DNA from 2 places in the Neobacillus sp. C211 genome. Region 1 is predicted to be linked to the other one. Evidence: riboswitches for the same ligand, from Rfam matches in the RefSeq annotation. Region 1 holds a riboswitch; the other holds the start of a gene.

Region 1 (11,694 bases):
TTCCCTTCTGCTATAATTGTTATGCAATCTATTTTTGGGGGTATCTATCGTTATGCTGAAATTTTTAACGGCATTATTAGCCGTCGGATTCCTTATTACGCTCTATTTAGGTCAATCCCATTGGGACCAAGAACGCCAAGCAACGGCAAAAAGCAAACCATTTCATCAGTCATCCACATCCAAGATAGATGATCAGAACCCTGAAGAACAGGAATTACTCAATCTCACTAGTAATTGGCCTGCCAACGCCGTAGATCAATTTAAGCAATCCTTAAAAGAGGACAAGCCGTTTACAATTCTCTTTGCTGGTTCTCCTGCGATTGGTTCTGAGACGGCTGGTTCTTTTCCACTCATTAAGGAGAAGCTAATCAAAACATTTGGCGAGCAGCATATCAAAGTAGAGCTCAAAACCTTTAACTTAACATCCACTCAATTTCTTTATCAGAAGAAACAAGCGGAAATTGCGGCAGTGAATGCAGATTTAATTATATTTGAGCCGTTTATTCAAAAGAATAATGGGGAAGTACTAATTAAAGATACCTTACAAAATACATCTGAGATTATTGATGACATTCAAGCGGACAAACCTGAAACAGCCTTTATCCTGCAGCCATCCTTCCCGCTTTATCAAGCAGAAATCTACCCACACCAGGTAGCCGAGTTAAAGAAGTATGCACAGGAAAAGCAACTTACCTATCTCGACCATTGGACAGCATGGCCTGATTCAAATACTGTAGCAATGAAAGACTATCTCCAACCTGACATGAGTGCCCCAAATGTAAAAGGCGACCAATTGTGGAGTGAGTACATACTGAAATTTTTAACTAACAGCAAGAACGAATCAGAATAATGAATCGCTTTTTATTCAGGTGATCGCAAGATCAAAGCTATTTAAAAACAGGCCAACCCTATTAAAGTGGAATTTAGTTTATTGTTTACCAGATGCAAACGTTACCAATATTAATACACTATATAATAGAAGAAACTAGGATTTTTTATCGTATTCTTCAACTAACAAAAGGCTGTCGAGTTTTGTTTCGACAGCCCTTTGTTTATATATGTGATTAGCCGACCATCAACTTTTTCAGGTCTGCTGTTAAGTCTGCAATTAGTTTTTCTGGGGTGATTCCATTCTCACTTTTTCCCGTTTCGTATGCCTTTCTCACGATCTCTGAGAAATTATCAACATTGACTCTATTAGTCCCCTTCTTCAACTCCACCTCTCGTCCTCCTTATGTTTATTATAATTCCTTATTTTACTAGAACCATTGCAAGATGTATATGTCCTTTTAGTAGGATTATGTTGAAATTAAGTGAAATTTGTAAAAGATTGTTTTTAGGTCTTTGGAATGATGTCAGCTGAAAAGGGGGTATAGGTTTAGGAGTATATTACTGGGAGGTTACTTCCATTCTGGCGCTAGTATCGCGGTGATTTTCTATTAAATTCGCTAAATTGATTGATAATTCCGCTAATATCGCCTTTTTCGCTATCAAATCAGGAAAGATTTACAATTTTTTCACCGAAACACTAGCAAACTATGGTAAAATTAAAAAAATGTGTAGAAAAAGAGGTGATTTGCTAGATGAAGAAAACCATTGTTCGCGCCTTATCGACAGCTGCCCTGCTTTCGACCGTTTTTGCAGGAACTGCCCTGGCCGATACATACAAGGTCCAAAAAGGCGATAGCTTATCGAAAATCGCTCAAAAATACCATACGAGTGTCAAAGATATAAAATCAGCAAACGGATTGAAATCGGATTTTATCTCCGTCAATCAAATGCTCAAGATTACAGTAGCTAGCAAACAGGCTCAAGCTTCACAGCCAGCCACTTACACCGTTGTAAAAGGTGATGCCTTAATTAAGATTGCCAACCGTTTTCACGTGACTGTTGGTGAACTAAAGCTGTGGAACAAGCTTGATACGACGATTATTCATATCGGGCAAAGGCTCACGGTGGCAGCCCCTAAACAGACAGCTACCACAGTAAAACCAGCTACGAACCCAACTACGCAAACGGTAAAGCCGAAAACAGTTGCAGCCAAACCGCAGACAACTACAACAGCGACCAGTGTCTATACCGTAAAAAGAGGCGACTATCTTGGCAAGATTGCTGGGAACCATAAAACAACGGTGAGCAATTTGAAGTCACTTAACAGCCTAAAATCCGACATGATTTATGTTGGCCAAAAGATTAAGGTTCCAGCCCAGAAGGCTCCAGTAGCTCCTGTGAAACCTGCCACATCGAAGCCGCCCGTGACGACCACACCGCCGAAAACACCGGCTACTTCACTACCTGTTGTACAGACGGAAGTGACGGATTATATCGTTAAAAGCGGGAATACGCTTGGGGGAATCGCTGGGCACTATCAGCTTACCGTCAAGGAATTAATGGCGCTCAATAAACTAAGCTCTGATCGACTTTTTGTCGGCCAAAAGCTGAAGGTTCCTGCGACTGCGACTGTGACTGTGACCGGGCCGAAGACTGAACCAACGGTTGACTCTGATTTCGCGCCGAAGATAATCGCGAGTGCCAAGAAACAAATCGGTGTTCCTTATGTCTGGGGCGGCAGTACTCCGGCTGGCTTTGACTGCAGCGGGTTTGTTTATTATGCTGCCAAGCAATCAGGGATGGAGATTAGCCGTACTTCAGCTGCAGGCTTCTATGACCGTACTTATTATGTCGATACGCCAAAACCGGGTGATATTGTCTTTTTCGAAAATACATATAAAAAAGGTATTTCTCATTTGGGAATTTACCTCGGCAACAACCAATTCATCCACGCCAATGATTCAGGCGTAATGATTTCCAATTTGCAAAGCCCTTATTACCAAGCCCACTTCGAGAGCTTTAAAAGATTTTATTAACAATTTTACATTTAGTCCGAATTTTTAGTTCTTAAGATTCTCAAAGAATACTAAACTAATAAAGCAATAGTAAATATGTTTTAATCATATCATGGTCAACTAAGGGGGCTCATTAATGGATTGGTATTTGAAAGTATTAAAGCAGTATGTAGGCTTTTCAGGACGAGCACGACGGAAAGAATACTGGATGTTTTATCTATTCAATGCAATTGCAATGATTGTCCTAACCGTGTTAGACCGAGTCTTAGGAACAGACCCATTTTTATATGGGCTTTATTCCTTGGCTGTCCTGTTACCAGGATTAGCTGTGACCTTCCGCAGACTTCATGATACCGGCAGAAGCGGCGCGTGGATATTAATTGCTCTGATTCCTTTTATCGGTGCGATTGTCCTAATTGTCTTTATGTGTATGGATAGCCAAGCCGATGACAACCAATTTGGGCCAAACCCTAAAGCCACGTTCTAGTTTTTTAACCGCCTTTTTATGAAGGGCGGTTTTTGTTTTGGAGGCATGAAATTTATCCTTAAAATATAAAAAAAGAAGTCCCTAAGTTTCAAAAAGAAGTAAGTATAAATCCAATAATATTTCATACTTTTGCTGAATTGGTAAATAATATCCTAGAGGTGACAGCATGGAAAAGGATAATCTAAAACTCACATCTTCCGAAATAGGGACTTTATGGGGAGAGTATGTCAATGGAACAGCCGTGGATATTATCAATCGATATATGTTGACTATTATTGAGGACGCGGCAATCAAAGCCATTTTTGAGGATGCAATCGAGACTTTCGGAATACAAAGGGAACAAATGGTTACTTTTTTAGAAAACGAGGGATTTCCAGTTCCGATTGGATTTACTGAATCTGATCTTTATAAAGGGAAACAGCGGTTGTTCACGGATATATTTTGCCTCAACTATTTACATATCATGACATTACATGGGCTGCTCGGACATTCCACTTCATTAGGCGTCTCTGTAAGAAAGGATTTACGGTATTTTTACGACGCGTGTGATAATGACGGGAAAAGAATGTATCATCAAACGATTGAGTTATTGCTTGAGAAAGGAAATTTTCAGCGAGACCCTTTATTTTATCCAGCTAAAAACCCTGAGTATGTGTCCAGCAACGATTTCTTGGATGGATTTTTCGGAAAGGGTCGAACGTTAACAGCGACAGAAATCATCAGTATTTCTTTCAATCTTAAGAAAAGTATTATGGCAAAAACTCTTTCCATCGCATTCAGTCAAGTCGCACAATCAAAAGAAGTAAGGAAATTTTTAGAGGAGGCCGAAAAAGTTGCGGACCAACAAATAAAAACGTTTTCAAAAATTATGCAAACGGATAATTTACCTGCTCCGAAGTCATGGGAAACAGAAGTAACGGATTCAACCGACTCTCCTTTTACCGATAAGCTAATGTTGTATCATATCGGTTTCTTGTTTCAAGCAGCCCAAAACTATCACGGAACAGGATTAGCCTCTGCCATGCGAACAGACCTTGTCGCTGCTTATGAGAAGACGATTCTAAAAAATCTTATGGTAACGAAGAAATGGTTTAATATTATGGTCCAAAATAAATGGCTCGAACAACCGCCTCTTGCACCTAATCGAAAAGAGATTGCACAAGAAAAATAGTAAGTTGTGCCTGTCAACCCCCGAAAAATCTTGATTCACTAGTTGTTCCACAAGCTAACCTACAAAGACAACTGGGGTAACTGGTGACGAAAGGTGCTAAGCTAAATGATAATTTTTGTCATTCACACATATAAGACCTGTTTTTTAACCGCTCTTTTACAAAGGGTGGTTTTTGTTTTGGAGGAAATCGTGAGATTTCCTTTGCAGTATCCAGGATTGATACACGCGAACAATTCAATTGCAGTATCGAGTTTTCTGAGTCTGGAATTTATCTCGAAGCCAAGGATTGGTCCCAGCCTCGCGTGAGGTATAGGAAACGAAGATCGAGTACATTTTTTAAAAATTTCCTGTCCGTACTGTCTGTACTGACCGATGTGGACACTCTGTCGATGATTCACACGGAGGCATCGATCGGGATTGGTGTTCATGCCTATTCTCCATTAGCCGGGGGATGTCGATAACGCAGGAAGTAAAAGCATCAAGACAGAATAAAATGGATAACCATTCCTTAGACGATGGTTATCCATTTCACTTAACTATTTTTTACTATCTCTTGCCGCTTGTTTCCTAGCTTTTTTACTTTGTGTCAGCTCGCCTCCAAATTCTGTATCTGCCTTATTACTTCCAGTATGGGGCTGATTTCGATTGTTATTACGGTTTGTCATTGTATTTCCTCCTTTGTCATCATGCGTAGATTTTCCTTGAAGTTTCAAATAAGCCACAGGTTGAAATAACATAGGAAGGCTCGTTTGCTTCCTAAGACATACATTTTTAGCAGCTAATTTTATAGTTCTTTTTTTCCATGAGATTTATTCTATAAATAAAATACAAAATTTCACATACGTATACATAAATAGAAAAGAGACTGCTTTTTAACAGTCTCCTTAGATCAATCAACAAGATAACGATCGATTTAATCTTATTTTTGGATATTTTCCCTCATAAGGGATGCTACTTGTAGATTATTTTGATTGGAAGTACTTTCAAGATGCTTGATAATCAGTTCTTGTCGTTCCTCAGGATGATTTTGACTTAATTTAGCTTTTGCTTCTATTTTTGTAATTTTTATTTTGAACGGTACAATTCCTTTACTCATTCCTTCGATAAAACTCGGTTCTACTTCTTTTAAATTATATGGACTATCTGGGCTTTCATATTTAATGACCATATCATTTAAAGAATTGAATATTATCTTACTATCTTCGATGATCTCCATCTTTCCATATACATGGATAGATACGTAATTCCAAGTAGGCACTGCCTTAGTGGTTTCATACCAAGAAGGTGAAATATAACAGTGTGGCCCGTGGAAAACCACAAGAACTTGTTGATTTTCAACATCTTTCCATTGTTCGTTCGGTCGTGCAAAATGACCATTTAAAGATCGTTCATCTTTATTTACGATCAGCGGAAGATGAGTAGCGTACGGTTCTCCATTATGCTGAGAAAACAAAGTTGCAAAGCTGTACTTTTCCATAAATTCATAAATAATATCTTCATCATCGATTTTAAAATGTTTAGGTATATACATAATGATTCTCCCTCGTTTCATCTTTTAATACCACTTAATGCCAATCTATTTCGTTTTAGGTGCCTGTGCTTATGTATATCTATCGAAACCAAACTATATTCATACGTTTTTTTACCCTACAAATAGTATTCATCCATATTATTAGCAGCAATCGACCTACAACTCTTTCTGTGTCATAGATACTTCTCCATTCGAATATCCGTCCACATTTTACCTTGCCAATATGTAAATTTTTCGATCCGGCCAATTTCTTTGTAGCCTAGCTTCTGATAGAGTTTCTGTGCTTGTTTGTTAAATTCAAACACGCCTAATTCAATCCGCTTCAGCCCTTGCTTCTTAATCTGTTCCTCCATATATTGAATCGCTAGATAACCAATCCCTTTGCCTCGTCCTTCGGATTCACCAATAGTGATTCCGATCCAAGCGGTCCCAGGCTCTTTTTTGTAGAGATAGTTTGGATCGACCACATAGTTCATTTCACCGATTAACTGGTCATTGAGATAGATAAGATAGATATGATGGTCTTCCAAGCGTTTGGTTAAGTCCTCCAGGGACATTTCATCACGACGTTCCATTTCCGATTGGTTTTGGTTCGGGCGAGTCAACGGAATTAATGCTGGGTCGTTTTCCCAACGATTAAACACCTCAACGATGTTTGAGGTAGGTTCAGTTAATTTTATAAAATTAGTCGTCATTTTGCTCTCCTCTCTAATTTGCTCTGTGATTATTCATCCTTTAAGATGGTGTTTGGATATGGTAGTTGATATAGCGTCTTCCTTTCCAGGATACATGATATAGTTTGACTTAGTTATGATTTTATCATCAATAACTATAAAATGAGGTGTATTTAGTTGAAAGTGATTGAAACGGAACGGTTGATCCTTCGCTGGTTAACGCAAGATGATGCCGCGTTTATTCTCGAGCTTTTGAATGATCCTTCTTGGATACGGTTCATCGGTGATCGAGGGGTGCGGACGTTAGAGGATGCTAGGAACTACATTGTAACGGGACCGATGGAGATGTACTCCCGGCTGGGCTTTGGTCTTTATATGACGGAGCTAAAAGATGAAGGAAGGACCCCGATTGGGATTTGCGGATTGATTAAACGCGATTCTTTAGAGGATGTCGATCTTGGTTTTGCTTTTTTATCAAGGTTTCAAACTAAAGGTTATGGTTTTGAGGCAGCTTCAGCGACGCTTATCTATGGAAGGGAACAACTGGGTCTGAAGCGGATTGTAGCGATTACCTCTGAGGACAATGATGGGTCATCGAGACTGCTTGAAAAGGTCGGAATGAAGTTTGAAGAGATGATTGTGCTCGCTCATGATCCGGAGGAGCTTAAGTTGTTTGGGGTTGATTTTTAAGTAGGTTTTCAATAGAAAATACCTACAGTTCATATTAAGCCGTTCTCATTTGGAGTACCCGCAACTATAAAAACATTTATAAAAGCAATGCTTTAGATAGCGCATTGCTTTTTTTATTGTTAAATCAACGTTCCTGTCAATTAATGTCGAACTTTTTAGAATTATATTTATTTGTTTATTAGAAAACATATATTACCATTGTACTATGAGCTTTAATTCTTTAATTCGTTAATTAGTTAAAAGCAAACCTTTCGAAAGACTGGGACGCAAAGCTACAGGTCAAAAGATAAAAGAGTTTATTACAGGATAAGTGATGAAAATGAAATATAAAGGAAGCATAACTGCGTTTATTCTTGTTCTAATTACTAATTGTTTGTATATAACCTATTATTTTTCTAGAGATGGATACGTTGATACTATTGAATTTATAGGTTTGCCAATAATGCTAACACTCGCTTGGTGGTGTGGTAAACAGTTTGACAAAGTGAAATTATTTATGGAAAAAGATAGGATTCAAAGTAAGGAATTACAAAGAATTAATGAACAGTTTCAAGTTATATATGAGAAATCGCCTATTGGTATTACTCTCTTGGATAAAAACAGCAGACCTGTTATGGCTAATCCAAAGTTACAAGATATGCTTGGGTATAGTGAGAAAGAATTACGAAATATGACTTTTGGTGATATTAGTCATCCTGATGATACTACTATAAGTTTGGGACTCTTGAATGAATTATTGGAAGGAAAAATCGACCATTATCAATTAGAAAAGCGTTATTATCGTAAGGACGGACAATTGGTTTGGGGTAAAGTAACTTCATCTCTATTTCCTGGAAAAAATGATGAATTATCCTATGTCATTGGAATGGTAACTGATATTACTGAACGAAAGGTAGCTGAACAGCACCTTATAGAAGCTTATCAAGAGATGGAAGATCTTTCGAATAGAGATGGATTAACAGGCATTGCTAATCGTCGTTATTTTGATGAATCTTTGATTCGAGAATGGAGACAGGCTGTACACTCAAGTAAACCACTATCGCTAATCTTGATGGATATTGATTCTTTTAAGGAGTTTAACGATACATATGGTCATATGGGCGGTGACGAATGCTTAAAACAAGTAGCAAGTATTTTAGAGAAGACCATTAAGCGACGAACAGATTCAGTTGCTCGCTATGGCGGTGAAGAGTTTGCAATCATTTTGCCGGAAACAGTTATAAATGATGCTTGTATTGTGGCAGAAAAAATACGCTCTACCGTTGAAGAGTTACATATTCCTCATGTCGGGTCTAATGTTAGTAAATTCCTTACAGTCAGTGTTGGCGCTGCTACAATAATTCCAGATTTTAATTCTAATCCAAAGGATTTAATCCGTGAAGCAGATAGGGCACTATATCAGGCAAAACAAAAAGGTCGCAATCGAGTTGAATCATATAGTAAATATAGTGAAAGAAAGCTACTCCCTAATATTATTTAAGTGGATTAGCTTTATTTATTTGACAAGTTAAAGAAGGGCTAAATGTCGCAATAGGCTCCCACATTGTAACTAAAGAACTCCGTTAGTTATATTGCGGTCCCCTTCTAATAAAAAAAACAGATGGGGCTATGCCAACTGTCTTAAAGGAACCTAATTTTCTTTCTGCGACCATTCCAAATTTTCACAAAAAATTGTCTGTTTTCACTTTTAAAGAATTTAATATTAATAAATTTCAACGGTGTCCAAATTTCCTTCATCTGATACAACGGCACACTATTCACCCACTTAAAATTTTTTACGCTACCATTATAATACAAAAATTCCAAAAATTAAATTATTTATACCTGAATAAATAATTAAAACATCTGTGACATTAGAGCACCGTTAGTTAGATTTTCTTATTAAACAAAGGAGACAAGCATACAAATTATACCAATATAACTTTGTAATGAAATTGTAATTTGGCTGTGATGTCACTGTTACACCTTCCTAGTATATTTAAACTATCAAATCACACTAGGAGGTAACAATCATGCTAAAGAAATTCATTCTAGCATTTGTCATTATCGTTTCTTGCGGCTCTTTGTTTGCTAACATGGGTGATAAAGCGGAAGCAGCATATTATAATTCAAAAGCAGTTTCGGTTGCAAAGTCTAATTTAGGAGTACCTTATCGTTGGGGCGGAATGTCACAATATGGCTTTGATTGTTCAGGACTTGTTAAATATTCCTATGCAAAAGCTGGAAGAACGCTAAACCGTACAGCGGCTCAAATGTTCTATGGAAACGGATATCGTATCTATAATTATATCCAGCCAGGAGATTTAATGTTCTTTGCTCCAACCAAAGCAAGTCGCCCGACACATGTTGCCATGTATATCGGTAATGGTAAAATGATTATGTCTTCTTCATCAAAAGGAGTCATGATTACAAGCACAAACAACCCATATTGGCATCCAAGATATATTGGGACAAAACGCGTTTAAAGACCATCTAGGAAGTTAACTATAGATAAGTATCAATAAGTATTAAATTTAAAAGCCTGTATTGATGATAACTAAGTTATCATCGATACAGGCTTTTTCTTTTTTAAACTAAATCCCCCGTTAGCTTAACAAATAGATTAATTATTTTGCATAAAACTTAATATTTTTTATTAGTATTTTTCAGGTTCTTCTAGCCTTGGGAGAGTTTAGTGTGTTCTTGCCCACTACGCTACCCCTAACTTAATGGCTTTTGGGAACCATGTGGAACGTAAAACGGTGGCACCTTAATCCATCCGCGTTTGCGCATTAAATGTTTTAATCTAGTTGCGAAAGCAAATTTCTCTGCTTGAAACTGAATAAACAATAAACCGACATCTGTACGAATTGATTCGGAAGCAGCACCAGCAGCACGCATAATTAAACTAATGATTTTTAAAGATAATTCGTTTGCAATCACATCATCCGTTAATCTAACACCAAGTGGAATACTGTTAGGGTCTGATTTTGGCATATCTTCAGGGGCAGGAGGTAACGTAATTCCTTCCTTAATCATGAAATCATGGAGCCGTTCCCTTTGACTGGCCCCTAGTTTCATATCTTCTTCAAGTATTGCTTTTAGTTCATCATCCGTCGTGGTATTAATACCTGCTTGAACAGATACTTTGGCTAATTCAAGTCCAGCTAAGTAAATCCAGCATGACATCACTTCTCCGACATGAAGAGGTTGGTCTTCGTCTTGAACTGTCAGTGATTTCATGGCATCCATGATTGTTTCCATTATATTTACCATGGGACTCCCTCCTGATCTGGTAGTAAACTATACATATTCTTTGTATAGAAAGATTTTTTATACAGGGAGTACTCACCAACATTTTGGGAATTTTGTCAAAAATACAAATTTCAACCTAAAAAAGTCGATTTCCTCTATTGATAAGGAAGTAACAAATTTATTAAAAGTTCAGTTCGCTATGCTCGTTTAATGGTCATTGTCTAATTAATTTTAATTCCTCCGTGAAGGGAGCAGGAAAAATCCTACTTATCAGTTTTACTAACAATGTGTTAAGTTTTATTAATTTTTCATTAGATGTAAATTCAAATATAATTAACGTAATGATAGGTATTAAAATCACTCTTTAATTTATATTTAAAACTCGAAATCTTTAGAGAAATATATTGTCGAAAGAGAGAGACATCTAGAATGGAAAACACCACTCATGTTTTGATTAATATACTCGCTATATTGTTCAATATCCTATTTCTACAATACACCTTATATAAAAGGAATATTGAGCAGCTTCAAATCGAAAGAGCGGTTTTCGTGATGATTGGTGTGATGATCGCAACGAACATCCTATTTCCCATCGAATTGGGAAACGGATTCATCTTTAACCTGAGTCTAATCCCTCTGGCTTTTGGGAGTTTCTATGCCATGAGATTTATCAGAGTTTGGTTTTTCCTCCTATTCCTGTTCCTTGTCCTGCGGTTTCTGGAGGGCAACGATTATTTATGGCTCACTATTTCAACGGTTCTGCTTTTTTGTCTACTGTTCACCCTGTTTCGAAACCGCTTTCAAATTCTTGCGATGAAAGAGAGACTGCTCTTTCTTGCCGCGTTCATGCTGTTTATCAGCATCTGGTGGTTGGCATGCGTGTATTATTTTTACCATATTTCCTATACCGCCCTTTTCTGTCTCGCTTATATTTTCAGCCAAACCGGTGGACTTTATGTCTTTGGCTATATTCTTGAAACCGTACGGCAGCAGCATGCTTTAATGAGCAGGGTCGTGAAAATGGAAAAAATGGAAGTGGTCAGCCACTTGGCAGCGAGCAT
Region 2 (11,694 bases), on a different contig from region 1:
GGACAATTAGGATTTCTCCCCTCCGAAATATCCATTTGCATGGTGGTATAATCCCAAATATCAATTTGTTCTAGATTAGGTGTAGTCTTTTCATCAATTAATATTTTCATTGTTTCCATGACTTGAAAGGAACCGATAATATCCGTCAATGGTGACAATACGCCAACTGTATCGCAGGTTTCCCCCGTCCCAGTTGGGACATGTGGAAAGAGACAGCGGTAGCAGGGGGTAATTCCGGGTTTTATCGAGGCAAACATGCCTCTTGAACTAACAGCAGCACCATGAACCCAAGGAATTCCGTACTTTACGGCCACATCATTGATTAAAAAACGTGTCATAAAATTATCAGTGCCATCAACGATACAATTAAAATCCGTTAATAATTCTTCCGCATTATCTAGGTTTAAATCAGCGATTACTGCATCGACTGTAACAGTAGAATTAATTCGATTTAATCTTTTTTTTGCAGCAATTACCTTTGGGAGCTGTAATTTTGCATCCTCTTCATCAAAAAGTGTCTGCCGCTGCAAATTTGATAGTTCAACCAAATCCCTATCAATTAACCTTATATAGCCAACCCCTGAACGAACCAGATGATTTGCGATTACCGTGCCAAGTGCACCAACTCCGACAATTGCCACTTTGCTATTTTGCAATTTTATTTGTCCTGACTCCCCAATCTGTTGAAAAAGAATCTGTCTTGAATAGCGTTCTAAATCACTCATGATCCACCTCTTTCCTAAGTTAAACTGTAATCATGAACCGCAAAAGAAAAAGTTATATTACTATTATCTTACCAAATTATTTTTGATTGTCTTTTATAAATAATTTAATTTTAAAAATATTGAAAAAGAGATATAATAAATATTGGGTTTTAGTATAATTTGGTAGGAATCTCTTATAACAATATCTAATATTATAAGAGATTAGTATATATTTTTTTAATATGGGAAAGAAGGGGGAAACACTTTGAATCTAGGCGGTTTTAAAAACAAAGAAGTATTAGTCGACTTAACAAATGGTGTGGTTGATTACAGAGGAATCAACCAAGATGATGCAGTTAAGTACATAGGTGGTCGTGGCCTAGGGGTTAAGTATGTTTTAGATAACGGCCCTGAAGTCGAGCCATTATCTGCAGAAAATATCATTTGTATTATGACAGGCCCTGTCACAGGCTCCCGTTCTTCGATGAGCGGACGTCTTTGTGTTGTTACTAAATCTCCGCTGACTGGCACTGTAACGGATTCACACATCGGCGGGTGGACTGCAGCGCGTCTCAAATGGGCAGGCGTGGATAATATTATTTTTTCAGGAAAAAGTGACAAGCCTGTATACCTATTTATTGAAGATGGTAAAGCAGAGCTTCGTGACGCTTCAAACCTTTGGGGAACTAGCACACGAGCCTTTATTCAAGCAATGAAAGACGAACACGGTGAAGAGGACCTAAGTGTTATGACGATTGGTCAAGCAGGTGAAAACACCGTCCGCTTTGCTGCATTTATTAATGAACATGACCGTGCTGCAGGCCGTGGTGGTACAGCTGCTGTTGCGGGCTATAAAAAATTAAAAGCAATTGTTATCAAAGCCGCTCAAAAAGGCAATATGCCACAACCAAAATTAGATACCGATTACAAAGATGCCAATAAAAAAGCTGTAAAGGCGATCCTTGATGGCGGCTTAACAGCTCCTAATAAAGGCGGATTATCCGTATATGGAACAAATGTATTAACCAACTTGATCAATGAAGTGGGAGCGCTTCCAACAAAGAACTCCCAATTAACACACTGGGATGAAGCAGAGAAACACAGTGGTGAATATTACAACACTAATTTACGTGTTGCTAACAAGACCTGCCATGCCTGCCCAGTTGGTTGTAAAATTGAAGTAGAAGTAAAAGATGGGAAGTATAAAACACGAGTAGAGAGCATTGAATTCGAATCCGCTTGGTCGCTTGGCTCCAACTGTTTATTAAGTGATGCAGAAGCGATTTCATTTATGATCGACCGCTGTAATGAATATGGGCTTGATACAATTGAACTTGGACATTGTTTCTCCGTTACAATGGAAGCTTTTGAAAAAGGAATTATTACCGAGGAACTAATCTGGGGCGACGCCGATTCAATGATTGAATTAACCAAAAAAATCGCCTTCCGTGAAGGATTTGGCGGCGTACTTGCTGAAGGGCCTGCACGTGCAACTGCACTTTGGGGTGCACCTGAATTATCAATGTCTGTTAAAGGCCAATCCATCCCTGCCTATGATCCTCGCGGCATTCAAGGTATTGGACTTGGTTACGCTACAAGTAACCGCGGTGCATGTCACCTTCGTGGGTACACTGTAGCCAGTGAAATTGCTGGTATTCCTGAACCAACTGACCGCTTAAAGCCAGAAGGAAAAGGCGAATTACTAAAAGTATTCCAAGATATGCTAGCATTCTCAGATTCTATGAATATTTGTAAGTTCTCATCCTTTTCAGAAAACGCAGAGCATTATGCGGAGCAATACAGTGCAATGACTGGAGTTCAACTAACAGCTGAGGATGTTATGAAGGCTGGGGAAAGAATCTATAATCTTGAACGTTATTACAACAATCTTGCAGGCTTTAATAAACGTGAAGATGACTTCCTTCCAAAACGTTTTACAGAAGAACCGGCGTCTGGAAACAGTGCGGGCCATGTAAGCCGGATGGATATCATGTTAGAAGAATATTATCAAGTTCGCGGCTGGAAAGACGGACTCGTAACAGATGAAAAGCTTCGTGAATTAGGAATTATCGATCCTGAAGTAAAACAACCTGTCTAAGACATTACTTTAAGAAAGCTTCTGCACCTATGCAGAAGCTTTCTTTTAATACGTAGGTTTTTGACATCGCTAACGCTATTCTTAATCAGCCGCCAATTCTGGTTGTTTTATAGCGGTAATTTTTGATTAACACATCTAAAGCATGATCGTCCTTTGCACAAAATCGCACTTGGACGGTATTCACCTTAAAACTTGAAGTAAAAGAAATTTCCTCTTCCGAAAGTATTTGTCCCTTCCAGTTATCCGCCTCATAGACGTAAGGAAACCTATCTGTTCTCTGTAAAGCACCAAGTTCTTCAAAATACATGCCAAGATGTTCAATACTAATACCACGAAACTCTAATTCTCTGATAACCATATCAGCCACCTGCAACAGGCGGAAAAAGAGCAAATTGATCCTTTTCTTCTACTTTTGTCTGAAGGTCATCAAGGTGGATGATATTTCTTCCGTTTACATAGACATGAACAAATGGAAGCAGTTCCTTTTCAGTTGTAAAGATTTCATCTTTTAATAGTGGAAACATTTCTATCATTTTATCAAGTACATCTATTACCCGTTCACCATCAGGTTGAACGTCTACTATTACCCCACCGCATATTTGCCGGAGATTAGCAAACACTTTTACGAGCATATGAATCCTCTCCTCTCTACTTATTTCAATATTAAGACCAAACTAAGCAGTTGTCACTTTGTTTATTATTTTTGCAAATATAAAAAGGCTGACGAAGTGTTCGACAGCCTTTACTAGATAACGCTAAGATTATGGGTGTAAAAATGACATGGGTAATTTTGCAAAGCCTAGGTATAATACAAGCACCCATGCAATGATAAACTGAATCCAGAATACAGAAGTTCTTCTGTTATTAGCCACACGTCCAAGGATCATTTCAAATAATCCGATTATCCATAGACCTACAACCGCTTTTAAAATATACCACACGTCAATTCTGTAAACCGAAAACAGAAGTCCTACACCTGTTGCTATTATAACTAAGTATAATACTCGTAAGATCATTTGTAGAATTTTAAATCCTTTTGCTTTTCCACTTTTATGTAAGGAAATTGCAACGAAAAATAAAATTAAAGCTAAAACCCATGCAGTGATATGACCGTGAATCAATACAGTACCTCCTAATGAATGAAATTCATTTATTTCGACCTTATCATACCATAAAACATTAATAAAAACGAAAAAAGTAAATCAATCTAGTAACAAACATGGATATGTTACCCTACTATTTTGAGGTGTTTAAAGAGTGCCTATTGCTTAATGGTATTTTTCAGTGTTCCAATCTTTTCAATGGTGACTTCCATCTGATCGCCAGGGGATAGAAATTTAGGAGGCTTAAACCCTTTTCCTACTCCAGCAGGTGTTCCGGTCGCTATAATATCTCCTGGTTCAAGTGTCATTCCGGCTGAAAGAACGGAGATAACCTCCTCAATTGGAAAAATAAAATTCTTTGTATTTGAATTCTGTCTTACTTCCCCATTTACTCTTGTTTCTATATGTAAATGGTTTGGATTTTCAATCACACTTTTATGGACAATCCATGGTCCCATCGGACAGGTAGTATCTAAGCTTTTACCAATGAAAAATTGCTTGTGTCTTGATTGTAAGTCTCGTGCGGTCACATCATTCAGAATGGTATAACCAAAAACGTAGTCGAGGGCCTCCTCTTTTTTTATCGCCCTTCCCTTTTTACCGATGACGACAGCTAGCTCCCCTTCATAATCAAGTTGATTTGTTACATCTTGATGGTTTAGGACTGTTTCATTCGGTCCAATAACCGTTGTAGGGGCTTTCGTAAAGACCATTGCATGTTCCGGGATATCTGCTTCACTTCCCATTTCAATCGCATGTTCTGCATAATTTTTTCCCACACAGAAAATATTCTTGTTTGGTCTTGGAATAGGAGCTAGCAAGGTGGCTTCATCCAAGGAGACATATAAAGAATCAGCATGCCCACCACTAATTACCCAATCGTGCAAAACTTGGACTTGTTCGATAAAACTTTCTCCTAAATCGATACATTCCTGCATTGAAGAAGGAAAACTTCTCTTCCCTGTCCTTGCTTCTTCAGCAGAATTTAATAAAAGTACTTTTGATTCATCTTGGTCTACTAAACCAACAAATGTTTCTTGATTACGTTCTACTGTTACAAATTTCATGTTTTCACCTCAATTTATAGTAATCACACTTACCATATTAAAAGAAACAGATGAACCGAACAAATAAAAAGAATTAAAAAAGGCTGAACCCTAATTAAATGGAATCAGCCTTAACTATTTTTAAAAGTTTCAATAAATTGGATGATTGCTGGTCCTAATTTTCTGCTTCCTTTTCCCCGGGCATTCTCTTTTTACATCGTTCATTGATAAGTAATGCTGCACTCGATCCTGAACCTTATTTTCTGATAAAAACAACACCTTAAAGATAGACCAGAATAATATAATCTCCGTTAATAAGAAAAAAATCAGGAGCAGTCCAATCATTGCCGCCACTCCTCATTTTCTATAAACACGGACGACGGAATTTGAATTCCAGATGCCTCTAGACGATCATAAAATTTAGGGCGGACACCGGTAGGTACAAGCCTTCCGATTATTTTCCCTTCTGAGTTAAGTCCTTCTTGTTTAAAAGAGAAGATATCTTGGAGAACGATAATTTCTCCTTCAATCCCTTGTACCTCAGTTATATTGACAATTTTTCTTGTTCCGTCTTTTAAACGTGTTTGCTGTATAATCACATCAATTGCCCCGGCAATTTGCTCACGTAGTGCTTTTATCGGAAAATCTACACCAGATATAAGAACCATTGTTTCCAACCGAGCAATCATATCTCTTGGGCTGTTTGAGTGCCCTGTAGCCAATGAACCATAATGTCCCGTATTCATTGCCTGCAGCATTTCAAGCGCTTTTCCTCCACGTACTTCCCCGATAATAACGCGGTCTGATCTCATCCGTAGTGAGTTCCTGACAAGATCCCTAATGGAGATGGCTCCTATACCTTTTATATTGGGCGGACGTGACTCTAGGGATATCACATGCTCTTGTCCTAATTGAAGCTCGGCTACATCCTCAATAGTTACGATTTTTTCATCATCTGGGATAAAATTTGACAAAACATTGAGTGTGGTTGTTTTGCCAGATCCTGTTCCTCCGCTGACAAACATATTTAACCGTGCTTTCACACAAGCATCTAGAAAGATAGCCATTTCCTCTGTGACTGTTCCTAAGTTAATCAAATCTTCAATCTGGTAGGGATCCTTTGAAAATTTCCTGATTGTTATAGTTGGTCCATTTAATGCCAAGGGGGGAATGATTGCATTAACACGCGATCCATCCGGAAGCCTGGCATCTACCATTGGAGAACTTTCATCTATTCTCCGTCCCAGTGGGGCAACGATTTTATCTATTACACTCATGACATGTTCATTGTCTCGGAATTGAACTGGCGTTAACACCAACTTCCCTTTTCGTTCACAGTAAACTTGGTTGGGTCCATTCACCATTAGCTCTGAAACATCTTCATCTAAAAGGAGGGAATTAATTGGTCCGAAACCAGTTAGGTCGTTGATTAGCTCATCATCTACTTTTTTCCGATCAATTTGCCCGCGTAATTCTTCATCTTCTTTTATTATTTCGACTGTCATTCCGTCAAACTTTGGAATGATTTCCTCAATTTCTTGCTCTTTTAACTCTTGCAAAATTTTCTTATGAAGAACATTCTTTAATTCCTGATGTTTGTTAGCTTTTTTCGCCTTTTCATTTTCCTCGTCCATTAAAGGTGTCTTCAACAATTTTCACCTCCGTGAAATAGAAATAGCCCCACCTTTACCAAAGGGGGGATAGAATTCATAGAACAACCATATATACATAGAAAACCTATGCAGACATAGAATATCTATTTTGAAACACCCTGATCTTTCGGTAACTGGCTGGCTTAGTGCAAATGCACCTTAGCCCCTGTAGCTTTGCGTCACTGATTTTCATCAGCTTTGCCTTTATCGAGACTCAGTGTTTATTTTTCCGACTGATCTCTTAATCACATAATAGAACGTTTTACCCTTATCGGATATCCTGCTATTTTATCATTTTGCATTGTGAATCATAGGTTAATTGAACTATTTTTTATTCATACCCCTAAAAACAAATAAATAAAAGTGTAAATAAACTTAAATGACCTCGGTTTCCAATATATTTGGGCGAATCAATCACATTACCTGTGCCCATACATAGGATGTAGAAGATACTATGAAAAAAGGGTGTTGAAAATGCCAGCGATTGTTGGAGTTGCACAGGTCATTACACTTGGCAGCAGTTCTGTTTTCCATATTGGAGATGTTTATAAAATTATGCCATTTTCCAATGCAAAAACCTTTTCCGGTGCTGGTTCCTTTAACACAGGGGATAGCTTACGGCTCCATAATAATGTTAGTTCCACGAATACCAATGATCCTGATGTATATGATCAAGGAATTGCACTTAATGCTTAATGAATGGGTGATTTTCAAATGAATTTCTATATCCAGCAGTCCATTCAGATTAATTTTATTAAAATTGGCGGGATTACCAATTCCTCCGTCCTACAAATAGGCAGTGCGGGGATTATCAAACCTACATCTCATTTATATAATACCGGTGGATTTACACAACCCGCACCAAAAACTTCAGGCTCTTTATTAGGGACACCAGCCGTACCATTACAAGCTGCTGTAAGAGAACAAGATAGGTAAGCTCCCTATCATATAGAAATCGATAAACTTATTGGCGAAATAATTGTGAGGTGATTACATGTATCAGGATTATTCCCAATATCTTCAATGGCTACAGATGTGTATTCAAGCACAGGAGCAGCGAATTCTAACTTTAGAGAACGCTCTCCAAAAAATGAAAGAAGATATCAAACAATTAAATGAAAAAAAAGCCATCCATGTTGATAAAATTGAATATAAATTTGATCAATTGAAAGTTGAGACTCTTGAAGGAACATTAAACATAGGTCTAAACCCATCGGAATTATCAGGAATCGAGGACTTCGCAGTACAAAATCAATCCTTAACCACACCAATATCACCCAAGGATCAAATGCAAAGATCAATGAAAATCGAGGAAGCTATTTACAGATATTTAGAAACAGATTTACCTCAATTAGTTGAAAATGCCCAAAGGGAATTAACCGTTCAACCGAATGATGAATATTTATCGTTCATAAAACAAGACATCATTAAACAGCTTCCTATCAGGATTGAACAACATATAAACGCCCATTCCTCTGGCAGCCGCTCTTTTGAAAATGCGCCTTCGGACGATTTAGTTATTGAAGCATTAAAAAAGGAAATTCAAAATGGGGTATTTGTTTTTTTCAGCAATTTACCTGAAAATATGAAAGGGATGAAAACAGAATGAACTTCGAGGTTTATAACCGAGAACTCTTTGTCCAAAACATAAAAATCACTGGGGTAGCAAGCTCCTCGTTAGTAATGGTGGGAGATACGGAAACGATCCAATTGGCCTCAACCTTTGATACCCCTGCAGAATCGCTAATCATAGGTCCGTTTGTTCCCCTATCACCGGAGTGACCATCATGTTGCAGAGAACCTCTTGTGTAGACACTATAAATATTAGGATTGCCTCATTTTCCTCTACGGTACAGCTAGGGGATTCCTGTATCATTAATGGACTTTCAAGAGCAATCGCTGTCCAAAGGGAAGCTGAAGTATTTTATGGAAATGAGGGGAATTTATCCTCTTATCGAGTCTTTTCCGAACCTATTCCTTTTCTACCTATCAATGAACCTTTTTCATACTCCCGTCAAAATCCAAACCCACTAATTAAGGTAAGTAAAATTGATATTATCGGGATATCATCAGCTTCCCTTTTACACGTTGGGAACAGCCGCCATGTTTCTATGGAGGCTAGAATTAAGCATATTCGACAGTTACTTCCTATTCAAAGAAAAGAAGAAGAAGTAGTAGAAGAACAGGGACAAAGATAAAAGCATAAGTTACTTTAAGAGAAAATGCCGGGAATATACTAAAAAGGATGTTTGTCATGCCAGCGATTATTGGTCCTGTCCAAATCCTTCACGTAAGTGGAGGTATAGTGCAATTTGGAGATACCGTGTATATCTCTCCAAAGAGCACCTCAAAGACAAATGCTGGTTCAGGTGCATTTAATACTGGTGGATTTATCATATCGAATTCCGGATTAAGTGGAACCAATGTTCTTGATACCAAGTTAATTGACCAGCCAATTGTCGGGAATAATTAAAAAATGACATGAACCATCCTAAATGGTCTATGTCATTTTTTGTTCGTTTAATCCTTTTCAACCTTCAAAATATGAGCTCCATCAAAGAAAAACAAGTACTTTTCTGTAACCTTTCTTTTCCATATTTGTTCAATTGCTCTTGTATATAAGTTAATTTGCATCTTGTAACGGTCTTCAAGTATGGACTTTGCTTGGTCAAACCCACCTTTATACCTGTCGGAAATTTGATCCGTTTTATAATCGACCAAAATAAGACCGTTTTCTTCCTCAAAGACACAGTCAATGATCCCTTGCACAAAAACAGATTCTTCTTCATCCTTCCAAGTGGGGTACACATCACGAGCAGGCATGGAAAGGGTAAAGGGAACCTCTCTGTTGATTGCTTTTGCGTTAAAATATCTAATCCCTAAATCTGAATGAAAGAATTGAACAATTAAATTTTTATCAATGACCTCTGCTTGGTCAGAGGTTAACAATTCGTTGTTTACCATCCATGTTAACTGTTCCTGGAGAGATTCTTGACTAACTGAATTGGTTAAATCTACGTGCTGCATAACCATATGCATGGCAGATCCCCGTTCAGCTGGACTTAATTGCTTTTCCTGCATAAATTTCGGGCGTTTAACTATCGACTTTTTATAGCGATTCACAAGGTCCGTCCCACTTTGTTCATCTGCCATTTCTCTTTGGCGTTTCATTTCAGAAACGGATTGCTTGGAGCGATGGGCTGCGGCACTTGGGAAGGAATATTCCCAGTCTAAGCGCGACTTAATTTCTTTAACAAATGGCGACGTGGCTGGGACATGTTCCCCTTTTTGGACCATTTCAAGAAATTGGTCTTCATTCATTCCGATTTCTAATTCCGTCTTCTTGATTTCTTCCGCACTTATTAGTGAAATTTTCCATGAAGAAGGATGACATGTAATTTCCTCAGGAACAAGGGCATTTCCCGTACCACTAAGCCTTAGTTCATTGGCGTCCTGATGGCGAACAAGCGCTGGTCCAATCCAGTCAATATAGCTTGAAACCGCTGCCCGCTCATAATCCTTTAACAACCATTCTGTATGGGAGGAAACTTCATTCCATTGGTCGATTTTTTTTTGAGCATCTTTAAGCGTAGCCGTTAAATAAAGTTTTTCTTTCGCCCTTGTCATCGCCACATATAACACGCGCATTTCTTCCGCAAGCATCTCCATTTTCTTTTTTCGCTTAAAAGCAATTTGCGGTAAGGATGGGTAAGAAATCCTTTTTTCCGCATTTACATACTTAGATGCAAATCCGTATTCTTTATCGAGCATATATGGTTTCCGAACATCAGCCATATTAAAAGTCCGTGCCATTCCCGCCATGAATACAACGGGAAATTCAAGTCCTTTACTACTATGGATGGTCATTATCCGAACAACGTCTTCTTGCTCACCAAGTGCCCTTGCTGCACCAAGATCGTCCCCTCTTTCAATCATTCTCTCGATAAAACGAAGAAACCTGAACAATCCACGGAACGATGTTTGTTCGTATTGTCTAGCTCTGTCATATAATGCCCGTAAATTAGCTTGGCGCTGTTTTCCCCCTGGTAAACCGCCGACAAAGTCATAAAACTGGGTATCACGGTAGAGCTGCCAAATTAACTCCGACAACGAACCCTGTCTTGCCACCCCGCGCCACTCTGTTAGAAAGTCATAAAAGCGGCGCAGCTTTTCGTAAAATTCGGCCGTATTTTTGGCTTCTTTACTCTTGCAAAAAGCGGTAACAGCCTCCCAAAAAGAGCCTCGCTTCTGATGAATGCGGATGATTGATAGTTCTTCTTCGTTCAACCCAACGATGGGTGAGCGTAAAACAGCTGCAAGCGGTATGTCTTGGAAGGGATTATCAATAACTCGTAGTAATGAAATCATAATTGCCACTTCGGTTGCATTAAAATACCCTGTTGAAAGATTAGCATAAATAGGAATCCCTTGTTGCTTAAACTCTTCGATAATTTGCGGAGCCCAAGTCATTGAACGGAGCAGGATGACTGTATCCCGATACATAAACGGCCGATTGGATTTGGTTTTTGTAGTATATACCGGTGCTCCACTTGCTACTAGCTCTTTTATTTTAGAAGCAATTATCCTCGCTTCGAGTTGGGATTGTTCAAGACCGATAGCATCAAATTCTTCTAGTTCTGACACCTCTGTCTCGCCTTCCGTTACAGGCGACCCATTATCCTGGGCATTTTGATCAATAAGCAAAAGTTCTACCGGATAGGGCTCATCGTCTGGATACGGTGCGCCAGCACGCAACTCTGCCGCCTCATCGTATTCGATTTCACCAACTTTAATCCCCATAATTTGTTTAAATAAATAATTGGTTGCATCGAGCACTTCTTTTCGGCTTCGGAAATTTCTTGCTAGATCAATACGTAGTCCCGTAGAATCTCCGTCGGCTTTAAAGCGATTATACTTGCCTAAGAAAAGGTTCGGCTCAGCCAAACGAAAGCGATAAATCGACTGCTTAACATCTCCGACCATAAACATATTACCATTCAACTCATCCTTTTTAGTTACAAGCTTTAGGATGGTTTCCTGGACCATATTAGTGTCTTGATATTCATCGCAATAGACCTCTTTAAAATGCCT

What was found. A riboswitch is a leader RNA that binds a small molecule or an ion and turns the genes downstream of it on or off. The one in region 1 is predicted to bind cyclic di-GMP.
Region 2: linked by a shared signal. The riboswitch ahead of ACSU6B_RS01475 (CpaF family protein) and the one ahead of ACSU6B_RS17670 (GGDEF domain-containing protein) in region 1 are both predicted to bind cyclic di-GMP.

What each region holds. Positions count from the first base shown of each region.
Region 1 is NZ_JBPXRO010000018.1:95,648-107,341, forward strand. It holds gene ACSU6B_RS17625 (SGNH/GDSL hydrolase family protein) at 53-850, shown strand; gene ACSU6B_RS17630 (hypothetical protein) at 1,065-1,220, opposite strand; gene ACSU6B_RS17635 (C40 family peptidase) at 1,584-2,867, shown strand; gene ACSU6B_RS17640 (DUF805 domain-containing protein) at 2,983-3,333, shown strand; gene ACSU6B_RS17645 (DUF3231 family protein) at 3,500-4,504, shown strand; gene ACSU6B_RS17650 (hypothetical protein) at 5,041-5,169, opposite strand; gene ACSU6B_RS17655 (FMN-binding negative transcriptional regulator) at 5,424-6,035, opposite strand; gene ACSU6B_RS17660 (GNAT family N-acetyltransferase) at 6,209-6,730, opposite strand; gene ACSU6B_RS17665 (GNAT family N-acetyltransferase) at 6,887-7,399, shown strand; cyclic di-GMP riboswitch class I at 7,631-7,702, shown strand; gene ACSU6B_RS17670 (GGDEF domain-containing protein) at 7,719-8,879, shown strand; gene ACSU6B_RS17675 (C40 family peptidase) at 9,412-9,864, shown strand; gene ACSU6B_RS17680 (DUF3231 family protein) at 10,100-10,654, opposite strand; gene ACSU6B_RS17685 (ATP-binding protein) at 11,063-11,694, shown strand, end outside.
Region 2 is NZ_CM122574.1:276,826-288,519, forward strand. It holds gene ACSU6B_RS01440 (ThiF family adenylyltransferase) at 1-725, opposite strand, end outside; gene ACSU6B_RS01445 (aldehyde ferredoxin oxidoreductase family protein) at 970-2,802, shown strand; gene ACSU6B_RS01450 (hypothetical protein) at 2,888-3,160, opposite strand; gene ACSU6B_RS01455 (ubiquitin-like small modifier protein 1) at 3,162-3,434, opposite strand; gene ACSU6B_RS01460 (YisL family protein) at 3,564-3,923, opposite strand; gene ACSU6B_RS01465 (fumarylacetoacetate hydrolase family protein) at 4,064-4,972, opposite strand; gene ACSU6B_RS01470 (hypothetical protein) at 5,102-5,296, opposite strand; gene ACSU6B_RS01475 (CpaF family protein) at 5,293-6,603, opposite strand; cyclic di-GMP riboswitch class I at 6,730-6,816, opposite strand; gene ACSU6B_RS01480 (spore germination protein) at 7,078-7,299, shown strand; gene ACSU6B_RS01485 (spore germination protein GerPB) at 7,318-7,539, shown strand; gene gerPC (spore germination protein GerPC) at 7,598-8,212, shown strand; gene ACSU6B_RS01495 (spore gernimation protein GerPD) at 8,209-8,385, shown strand; gene ACSU6B_RS01500 (spore germination protein GerPE) at 8,391-8,801, shown strand; gene ACSU6B_RS01505 (spore germination protein) at 8,858-9,076, shown strand; gene addA (helicase-exonuclease AddAB subunit AddA) at 9,124-11,694, opposite strand, start outside.